Regions from separate parts of the Sphingomonas sp. DMC6 genome, predicted to be linked through region 1. Evidence: riboswitches for the same ligand, from Rfam matches in the RefSeq annotation. Region 1 holds a riboswitch; the other holds the start of a gene.
The links. A riboswitch is a leader RNA that binds a small molecule or an ion and turns the genes downstream of it on or off. The one in region 1 is predicted to bind cobalamin.

Region 1 (4,941 bases):
ACTTCCAGCGGTATCGAGGTCGAATCTTCGCGCATCGAATAATGGCTGAGCGCGGCGATGCGGGCCGGCGGCACCAGTTCCACCAGCACCGCATCGGCGCACGGGTTCATCGACACGATGCCCCCGCCGCCCTGCGGACCGGGCGGGGGCGCCGCGCAACTCGCGGCCATCAGGCAGACGAGCAGCGCGGCGCTTCGCATCAGTTGAACCGCAACCGGACGCCGCCATAGGCAGCGCGGCCCAGCGTGCCGTAGCCGGTAATCGTCTGATAGCGTTCGTCGGTCAGGTTCTCGACCCGGGCATAGACCGACAGCAGGCGATTGACCGGCATTTCGGCGCGGATGCTCGCCAGCGCATAGCCGTCGATCCGCGTCTTGTTGCCCGCATCGTTGAAGCTGTCGCCCACCATCGTCACTGTGCCACCGATCGCAAGCCCGAAGGGAAAGCGGTAATCGGCCGAAACGCTGCCGGTGTCACGCGGGCGGCGCGGCAGATCCTTGCCCAGCGTGCTGCCGCTCAGGCTCTGCGCATAGACATGGGTGAAGCTGCCGCGCACCGTGAAGGCCGCGACCGGGTGCAGCACCGCTTCCAGCTCCACGCCCTCGGCGCGGGTGCTGTTGATGTTGTAATAGCTCGACGTGACGAAGTTATAGTCGATCTGGTTGTCGGCATCGCGGTGGAACCAGGTGAAGCCGATCGCGACCTGATTGCCGGCGATCGACTGGCGGATGCCCGCCTCGTAGCTCTTCGCGGTTTCCGGCTGGAGAGCCGCGTTCCCGTAAGCGCTGTAGAGCTGGTACAGCGTCGGTGCCTTGAAGCCTTCGCCATAGCTGGCGTGGAGCAGCGTGCCGGGGGTGGCGCGCACCGCCAGATCGGTGTTCCAGGTCCAGTGGTTGCCGAACGTGTCGTGGTCGTCGTTACGCACGCCCGCCGTCACCGTCACCGGCGCCACGGGCGTCACGATCGCCTGGCCATAGACGCTGGTGACGCCGACCGATTTTGCCGTGGTGCCCGGGCCGCCATCGTTGAAGCGGATGCGGCTGTCTTCATGTTCGGCGCCGAACACGACGCGCAACTGGTCGAGCAACTGCGCGTCGCCCTGATAGAGGTAGCGCTCGGCGCGGCCGCGATAGGCATATTCCAGCGTCGGCGTGGTGGCGGGATTATAGCCGTCGCGGTTGATGTTCGAATAGGTGAAGCCCAGCCGGTTGTGGAGCTTGCCGCCGAACAGGTCGCCCTTCAACCCGGCATAGCCGTAGAATTCGCGCGTCTTGGCATATTCGCCGGTGTCGCCGAACGCATAGGTGGGCGGGGCGTAGCCGTCGAGATCGACCTTGGAATCGGCATAATAGCCGCGCAGGTCGAGCGACAGGCCTTCGACCAGCTTGACCTGAACATTGCCGGTCGCGCCGAACTGGCGATAGCCATCGGCTTCCTTGCCATTGGCCGCGGCGGAAATACCGTCGGTGGTGGTATAGCCGGCGGTCAGCCCGGCGGTGATGCGGTCATTGCCGCCCGCGAGTGCGGCATTGCCGCTGAACGTGCCATAGCTGCCGCCTTCGGCATTGGCGCGGGCCTTCAGGCCTTCGCTGCCCTGCAGCGTGGTGACGTTGACGACGCCGCCGATCGCCTGGCTGCCCCAGATCACCGAATTGGGACCGCGCAGCACTTCCACCCGCTCGATCGAGCCGGCGAGCAGGCTGCCGAAATTATAGGCGCCGCCGGTCGAGGAAGGGTCGTTCACGCGAATGCCGTCGATCAGCACCAGCGTCTGTTCGCTCTGGGCGCCGCGGATGTTCACATTCGTCTGGGTGCCCATCCCGCCATTGCGGGTGACGGTGACGCCGGGTGTGGTGGCCAGCAGGTCCGACAGCACCAGCGTCTGGCGCTGCTCGATTTCGGCGCGGTCGATGATGGTGACCGAGCGGCCGACCTGGTCGATCGGCTGGGCAACGCCGCTGGCGACGACGACGACTTCGTTGTCGGTCTTGCTGGAATCGTCCTGCTGGGCATGGGCCGCGAACGGCACCAGCAGGGCACCGGTCGCGCAAAGGAAGTTCAGGTAACGCATTGCTTCAAGACACCTCGAAACGGGCCCGCCCCGGGGGCCGGGACGCGCCGCTGGTTTGGTGTCGCTCACGCGGGGATTTCAGCCCCGTTCGCCCGGTACACCCCGCCCGCGCAAAGGAATCGACTGTGGCGGGCAGGTCTCCTGGCTTCCGGGTCATCGCCTGGGCACGCCGCCTTCCCGGAACAGGTCCAGTGGCTTTGTGGCGTGCAGGCTCGCCGGCTACAGTTGCGGGGGCAGCTTCGGACTTGCAGACCGAATTCCCTTTTCATCCCCCGGCCAAGGGGGACACCCGTCACGCGCCGGCCTGTAGCGGCAAGCGGCGGGGCGGGGCAAGGGGTAAAGCCGAATGGGGGCTGCGGCCAGTTGCGGACATGCCTGTGCCAGTTCAAAACAGGCATCATGAGCGCAAATAAGACTGTTGGGATCGCTACCGTGGTCATGGTTCTTTCTGCGTGGGCTTACATTGCGCTCTCGGGAGAACCGCGTTTGCCGATCGGTATTGCGAACGGCCGATATTCAAGCGCCTGTTGTGGCACGATCGTCTTGCACGACGGGGTGATGACCGTTGCAAATCAGCGTGTTGATTACATCATAGAGCGGGACAAGGTAGGCCCGTATGTGCTGCCAGCGGCATTCGTTGGAGCGTCAGCGCATGCCTTCATCGTCAGGTATGATGCTTACCCGCTTAAGCTACGTCTCGACGATCCAGCTCATCCCCACCAACTGGAATTGCTTGGTAATCCCGCGGACAGTGGACGGTATTCGTTTGCACGGGTGAACGGCGGCTAGCCACCACTTCCGGCCGTTCCAAGCCTAACCTGCATCAGTATTCCTCCCTTTTCCCCAAGTCGTTTCGCCGGAGCGGCAAAGTTTCGGGACGATTCGAGGCGTTACCGGAACGGCGATACCGCCCGCGCGTTCAATCGCGCCAAGGAAACAGGAGGATGCGCTCATGAAGAAATCGTTGTTGATCCTTGGCGTCTTGCCGGTCGCCGCCCTTGCCGCCTGCCATAATGGCGGCGAACGTGCCGACAACGGCATGGCAGCGGGCAACACCGACAATATGGTCACCAGCATGCCCGCCGACGAAAATGTCAGCGGCATGGATGCGAATGCGATGAACGGCATGGCCGGCAACGAAACTGCCGCCGCGCCGGTGTCGGGTCAGAAATTCGTCAACACCATAGCTGCCAGCGATGCCTATGAAATCGCCGCCGGGCAGCTTGCCCAGCAGAAGGCGACGGACAGCAAGCTGAAGGATTTCGGCAAGGAGATGGTCAAGGACCATAACGACTCGACCGAAAAGCTGCGCAAGGCATCGGGCAAGGCGACCCCGCCGCTCACACCCGACCCGACGATGACTGCCGAGCAAAAGGCCAATTTGGCAACGCTGCGCTCGGCGACGGGTGCCGATTTCGACTCGGCCTATCGCTCGCAGCAGGTGAAGGCGCACGAGCAGGGGCTGGCGGTGTTGCGCAGCTATGCTCAGGGCGGCGACGTGCCGGCGCTGCGCGACTTCGCCGATTCGACCGCCAAGGTGGTGGCCGATCATCTCGACAAAATTCGCGGCCAGTAAGGCCCCGCAGGGCGAGGCGGCGGCGTCAGGCCGCCGCTTCGCTCGCAATCTGTAGCGGCACCGGCGCGGCGGCCGGGGCGCCGGGCTGGAGATGCTTCAGCCGGCCATCGACATGGCCACCCTGTTCGATGGTGATCGTCTCATATTCGACATCGCCGACGATTCGCGCGGAGCGCTCGACGGTGAGCTGGCGGACATGCACCGATCCTTCGATGTTGCCGGCGATGCGGGCCGTGTCTGCGCGCACGCTGCCGAAAATCTGGCTTTCGGCGCCCTGCGCCAGGGTGCCGCAATCGACATCGCCCTCGATGCGCCCGTCGACATGCAGGTCGGCCGTGGCGGTGAGGTTGCCGGTGATGACGATATCGGCGCCGATCACCGAAAACATGCCGCGCTTGCCATTGGCCGGTGCGGCCGGTGCCGCCTGACGTTCCTCGCGACCGCGATTGCCGTTGAACATGCCTGATCCCCAACCCTTGATCCGAATCCCGCAGGGGCGTTAGCACAGCGCAAGGCCCGCTACAGCCTCCGTGAATCCCCGAGATGGGGCAGGGTGGAAGTGGTTGACCGCAACCGGGCACATCGGTATAGGCGCGCCGTTCCACGTGGGCTGGTCTTCAAAGGTGCCATCCCGCTTTGGAATAAGAGCTGAACGTTGCTGGAGACGCAATCGCCCGGGGGGCAAGAATGCCGCCGGGGCTTTTTCGTATTCTGTCCAACAGGGCTCCAGCAAAGTAACCACTTGAAAGGTGAAGGGCTTCATGCCGACGATTAACCAGCTGGTCCGCAAGGGCCGCGAACCGCAGAAGGCCAAGTCGAAGGTCCCTGCGATGGAACAGAACCCGCAGAAGCGCGGCGTCTGCACCCGTGTCTACACCACCACCCCGAAGAAGCCGAACTCGGCGCTCCGCAAGGTTGCCAAGGTCCGCCTGACCAACCAGCGCGAAGTCATCAGCTACATTCCGGGTGAAGGCCACAACCTGCAGGAGCACTCGGTGGTGCTCATCCGCGGCGGCCGTGTGCGCGACCTTCCCGGCGTGCGCTACCACGTCCTGCGCGGTGTGCTCGATACCCAGGGTGTCAAGGACCGCAAGCAGAGCCGTTCGAAGTACGGCGCGAAGCGTCCGAAGTAATCAGGCCATAGTAAGCCCCGGACAGGTTCCGGATCGGCTGAAGTTCAGAAGGAATTAAGTGAGATGGCACGTCGTCGTCGTCCCGAGAAGCGGGAAATCCTGCCCGATCCCGTCTATGGGGATCAGGTTCTGTCGAAGTTCATGAATTCGGTCATGCTGGA
Region 2 (4,941 bases), on a different contig from region 1:
GCGAGCGAACCGCGCCGCCGGATCGTCGACAGCATCCTGCGGCTGGCGCGCGGCATGGGTGTAACGGTGATCGCGCCGGGCATCGAGCATCGCGGCGAATTCGAGGCCGCGACAGCGCTGGGTATCCGTCATTTCCAGGGAGACTGGAGCGAAGCCACCGCCATTCAGCCGCTCCCGCAGCCGCAACCGCTTCGCCGCGAGCCGCGCAGCACCCAGCCGGTGCATCGCCGCCTCGCCCACCATCAACGCGCGGCGCCGGTCCGCCCGCTGGCGCCGATGCCGGGGTCGGCCCAGCTCGCAGGCTGACATGTTATGGCGCGCAGGCGAGTTGCCTGTCGCGCCGCCCGCGCCTATGCGCTGCGGCCCATGGCCGATCCCACTACCATCCGTCGCCTTTATGGCCGCCGCCAGGGGCACAAGCTGCGCCAGGGCCAGTCCGCCCTGGTCGAGGAATTGCTGCCGCGCCTGAGCGTGCCCGATACCGGCCCGCTCGATGCGAAGGTGCTGTTCGGCGACGAGCGCCCGCTGGAATTCGAAATCGGCTTTGGCGGCGGCGAGCATCTTGCCGGCCAGGCGAGCGCACGCCCGGACCATGGGTTTATTGGCTGCGAGCCGTTCCTGAACGGCGTGGTCGGCGCGCTCAACCATATCCGCGACGGCGACCTGTCGAACGTGCGGCTGCACATGGGCGACGCGCTGGAAGTGATGGAGCGGCTGCCCGACGCCAGCCTGAGCAGGGTCTATCTGCTCCACCCCGATCCCTGGCCCAAGGCACGCCACGCCAAGCGCCGCATGGTCAATCACGGCCCCCTCGACCTCATCGCCGCCAAACTGAAGCCCGGCTGCGAATTCCGGCTGGGTACCGACGACCCCACCTATTGCCGCTGGGCGATGATGGTGCTGGGCCAACGCCGCGACTTTGTGTGGCAGGCGCAGGTGGCACAAGACTTCCTGACCCGCCCCGCCGACTGGCCCGAGACGCGCTACGAACGCAAGGCGCGCCGCAAGGGGCACGAGGTGTGGTACTTCCGCTACGTGCGGGTCTGATCGCTCCGAAACAGCGCAGCCACCGCCAGCGGCGCTGACGGGAAATAGCTATGGACGTAGCTGGCGGTTAAGCTGCCGTGGCGGAACAGCGCCTCCCCCGTCCCGCCGTTCGGGTTGGTCGCGCGCAGGGACGGCGCGAGCGGCGTTTCCAGTCGAGAGAAATGGAAGGTGTGGCCGCGCAATTCGCCTTGCGGAAGCGCCAGCGCCTGTAGTCCCAGCGCGGCAAGGCGTGGTTGCAGCACTGCGTCGCCGGGCATCAGTCCCAGCATCGCCGTACGCCCGCCCCGGCCATCGCCAAGGCTGTCGAGGCAATAGAGCATCCCCCCGCATTCGGCGAGGATCGGCTTGCCGGCGGCATGGTGCGCGCGGATCGCCGCCCGCATCGCGTGGTTGGACGCCAGCGCCTCCAGATGCAGTTCGGGATAGCCGCCGGGTAGCCACAGCGCGTCGCAATCCGGAAGCACGCTGTCGGCAAGCGGCGAGAAGAAGCACAGTTCCGCCCCCATCGCCGTCAGGCAATCGCAATTGGCGGGATAGAGGAAACCGAACGCCGCATCGTGCGCGACGGCGATCCGCACTCCGGCCAGTGCCGGTGGCGCTGCGGGCAGGTCCGGCGCGGCAAAGGCGGCCGGGTCTGGCAGCCATGCGGCCCCTGCGGGCAGGCGATCGGCGGCGCGGTCGATCCGGGCATCAAGATCGGCGATCTCCCCCGCCTGCACGAGCCCGAGATGGCGTTCGGGAAAGCCGATCTCGCCGTCGCGCGGCAAGGCGCCCAGCCAGGCGATGTCGCTTGGTACGCTCGCTTCCAGCATCGCGGCATGGCGTTCGCCCGCCACCCGGTTGGCGAGCACCGCCGCGACACGCACATCGGCGCGGTAGCGGGAAAGACCCAGCGCCAGCGCGCCGAAGGTCTGCGCCATCGCGCTGCCATCGATCACCGCCAGCACCGGCAAGCCGAAGCGGGCGGCGAGGTCGGCCGCCGAGGGATCGCCGTCAAACAGGCCCATCACCCCTTCGACCAGGATCAGGTCCGCTTCGCACGCGGCGGCATGGAGCAGCGCGCGGCAGCGATCCTCACCGACCATGAACAGGTCGAGTTGATGGACGGGTCCGCCACTCGCCTGTTCAAGGATCATCGGGTCGAGAAAGTCAGGCCCGCATTTGAACACGCGGACCCGCCGCCCGGCGCGCCGGTGCAAGCGGGCGAGCGCCGCCGTCACCAGCGTCTTGCCCTGGCCCGATGCCGGCGCCGCAACGAGCAGTGCCGGGCAGCATGCCACGCTCACCGGTCGACCCCCTCCTGCGCGCGGATACCGGCGCGGAAGGCGTGCTTGACGTCGCCGATGCTGCTGACCGTATCGGCGGCCTCGACCAGTGCCTCGTGCGCGGCGCGGCCAGTGATGACGACATGCTGCATCGCCGGGCGGGCGAGGATCGGCGACAGCACCTCGTCCAGCTCCAGATAGCGATAGGTGATGAGGTAGGTCAGCTCGTCGAGCACGACCAGGCTGATTGCCGGATCGGCCAGCGCGGCCTTGGCCTTTTCCCACCCCGCGCGGGCGGCGGCGATGTCGCGCTGGCGGTCCTGCGTCTCCCAGGTAAAGCCTTCACCGCAGCGTTCCCAGACGACATCGGGGTGGCCGGCAAAGAAGGCGCGCTCGCCCACTTCCTCGGCACCCTTGATGAACTGGAACACCGCCGCCTTGCGGCCATAGCCTAGCGTGCGCGCGACCATGCCGAAGGCGCTGGACGACTTGCCCTTGCCGTTGCCAGTCAGCACCAGCAACAGGCCCTTGTCCCCGGTGGCAGCGGCGATCTTCGCATCGACCACCGCCTTGTGCTTCTGCGCGCGCTCGCGATGCTGGCGGTTTCGCTCTTCCTCGGACAGGCTCATCGTGCGCGCACCCGGCGCAGGTCGGGCCGCAGCGCGAGCAATACCGCTACCGTGCCGGCGGTTGCACCTGCCCAGATCAGTGTCGCCAGCAGCGTCGGCGGATAATAGCGGGCAATGCGGGGCAGGAGGCCCGCCAGCGTCGGCGCGTCGAACCGGCCGCTGAGAAAATAGAAGCCGCCGCTCGACAGCAGCTCCGACACGAAGCTTGCGGCAATCAGCACCAGCGCGATGGCGGGCAGCGCGGCCAACCGCACACCGGCACGATCGCGCATCCAGCGCCCGGCGAACCACATCACGCCGTATGCCGGCACCAGCATCGCATAGGCGGCGGTGAAGCAGAAATCGGACTGGCCGAACAAGCGGATTACGACCACGTCGATCGCGAAGGTCAGCGCGAACAGCGCCGCGAACGCCAGGGTGCGCGGCACGAAGAAGCCGAGCACGAAGAAGCTGGCCAGCGCCGTCTCGGGCAGATGCACGAACGGGCTGAGCGAATGGCTGCGGGTGACGAGCGTCACCAACACGAGCAGCGCAAAGACGATGCGCTGGAAACGGGGGGTATCGATCATGGCATTCTCCCGGAACAGGGGGTGGAATGGCCGTTGCCGCCGCGCGGGCGGGCATGGGGAAGCGGGCGATGCACGGGTGGCATCGCGGCTGCGAGATCAGGTCAGCGGTGCTTCGACATCGGGCTTCCCTTCGGCAACAGACACGGCTTGTCGTCCGCCAAGGGATAGCCCTCGTCCGCCCGGTACATCCCGCCCGCGCGAAGGAACGACGGTATCGGGCCGGTTTCCTGACTTGCCGGATCGTCGCGCCGTCGCCGCCTTCTCGGGGGCCAGGCCCCCAATGGCATGATGGCGATGCGCTCACCGGCTACAGTTGCGGGAGCAGTGCCGGCTTTGGTGGAGACCCACCGCCCGGACTTCCCGATTAAGCCCTTTCGGGCACCCGTTACGCTGCTCGTGATAGGCGCGCCGCGCGACGGGCACAAGCCAGCGCGCCGGGCGCTTACTGCGCGCTGCGCCCGCGTACGATCTCTGCCTCGACGGCGACCAGCTGATCGCGAGTGATGTCGGCGATGGTCCGGGCTCCGGTGAGGATCATCGTCACCCGCAAGTCGGCCGCGATCAGCTCCAGCAGATGTTCGACGCCGGCTTGGCCCCGCGCCGCCAACGCATAGACATAGCTTCGGCCGAGCAGGACGCCCTGCGCGCCCAGCGCCAGCATCCGCGCCACGTCCAGCCCGGAGCGTATGCCCGAATCGGCAAGCACGGTCATGTCGCCCGCAATCGCGTCCGCCACATAAGGAAGCGCGCGCGCGGTGGGGATCGCACCATCGAGCTGGCGGCCGCCATGGTTGGAAACGATGATGGCATCAGCCCCCAGCCGTGCGGCGTCGCGCGCATCCTCCGGGTCCAATATGCCCTTCAGGACCAGCTTGCCCTTCCAGCTCTCGCGAATCCATTCGAGGTCGGACCAGCGGATCGAGGGATCGAAATTCCGCGACAGGAAACCGGTATAATCCTTCATCCGCATCCGGCGGCCGGTATAGCGCTCGATATTGCCGAACGAGAGCGGCCTGCCCAGCACGCCCACATCGAGCGCCCAGCGCGGATGCATCACCGCTTGCATGTACTGGCGCAGCGTGGCGCCGCTGCCCGCCATGCCCGAATGGCGATCGCGATAGCGCGAACCCGGCGCCGGCATGTCGACCGTGAAGACCAGCGTCTTCATGCCCGCGGCCCAGGCCCGCTCGAGCGAGCTCTGCATATAGCCGCGATCCTTGAGCACATAGAGCTGCGACCACAGATCGCCCTCGGCATGTTCGGCGACTTCCTCGATCGAGCAGACCGAGACGGTGGAGAGGATATAGGGAATGCCCTTTGCCGCCGCCGCGCGCGCCGCCTGCACTTCGCCGCGACGCGCATACATGCCGGTGGCACCGACTGGGGCCAGCGCGAACGGTAGCGCCCAGGGGCTGCCTAGAATTTCCGTAC

Region 2: it holds a riboswitch for cobalamin, as region 1 does, so the genes downstream of both, ACT53M_RS05445 (hypothetical protein) here and ACT53M_RS17435 (TonB-dependent receptor plug domain-containing protein) in region 1, are expected to answer to the same signal.

Annotation. Positions count from the first base shown of each region.
Region 1 is NZ_JBQUYT010000009.1:55,456-60,396, reverse strand. It holds gene ACT53M_RS17440 (ABC transporter substrate-binding protein) at 1-200, opposite strand, end outside; gene ACT53M_RS17435 (TonB-dependent receptor plug domain-containing protein) at 200-2,071, opposite strand; cobalamin riboswitch at 2,186-2,379, opposite strand; gene ACT53M_RS17430 (hypothetical protein) at 2,471-2,860, shown strand; gene ACT53M_RS17425 (DUF4142 domain-containing protein) at 3,024-3,647, shown strand; gene ACT53M_RS17420 (bactofilin family protein) at 3,673-4,107, opposite strand; gene rpsL (30S ribosomal protein S12) at 4,409-4,780, shown strand; gene rpsG (30S ribosomal protein S7) at 4,844-4,941, shown strand, end outside.
Region 2 is NZ_JBQUYT010000002.1:334,111-339,051, forward strand. It holds gene ACT53M_RS05425 (EAL domain-containing protein) at 1-306, shown strand, start outside; gene trmB (tRNA (guanosine(46)-N7)-methyltransferase TrmB) at 367-1,047, shown strand; gene ACT53M_RS05435 (cobyrinate a,c-diamide synthase) at 1,032-2,333, opposite strand; gene cobO (cob(I)yrinic acid a,c-diamide adenosyltransferase) at 2,330-2,941, opposite strand; gene ACT53M_RS05445 (hypothetical protein) at 2,938-3,510, opposite strand; cobalamin riboswitch at 3,711-3,911, opposite strand; gene lldD (FMN-dependent L-lactate dehydrogenase LldD) at 3,953-4,941, opposite strand, start outside.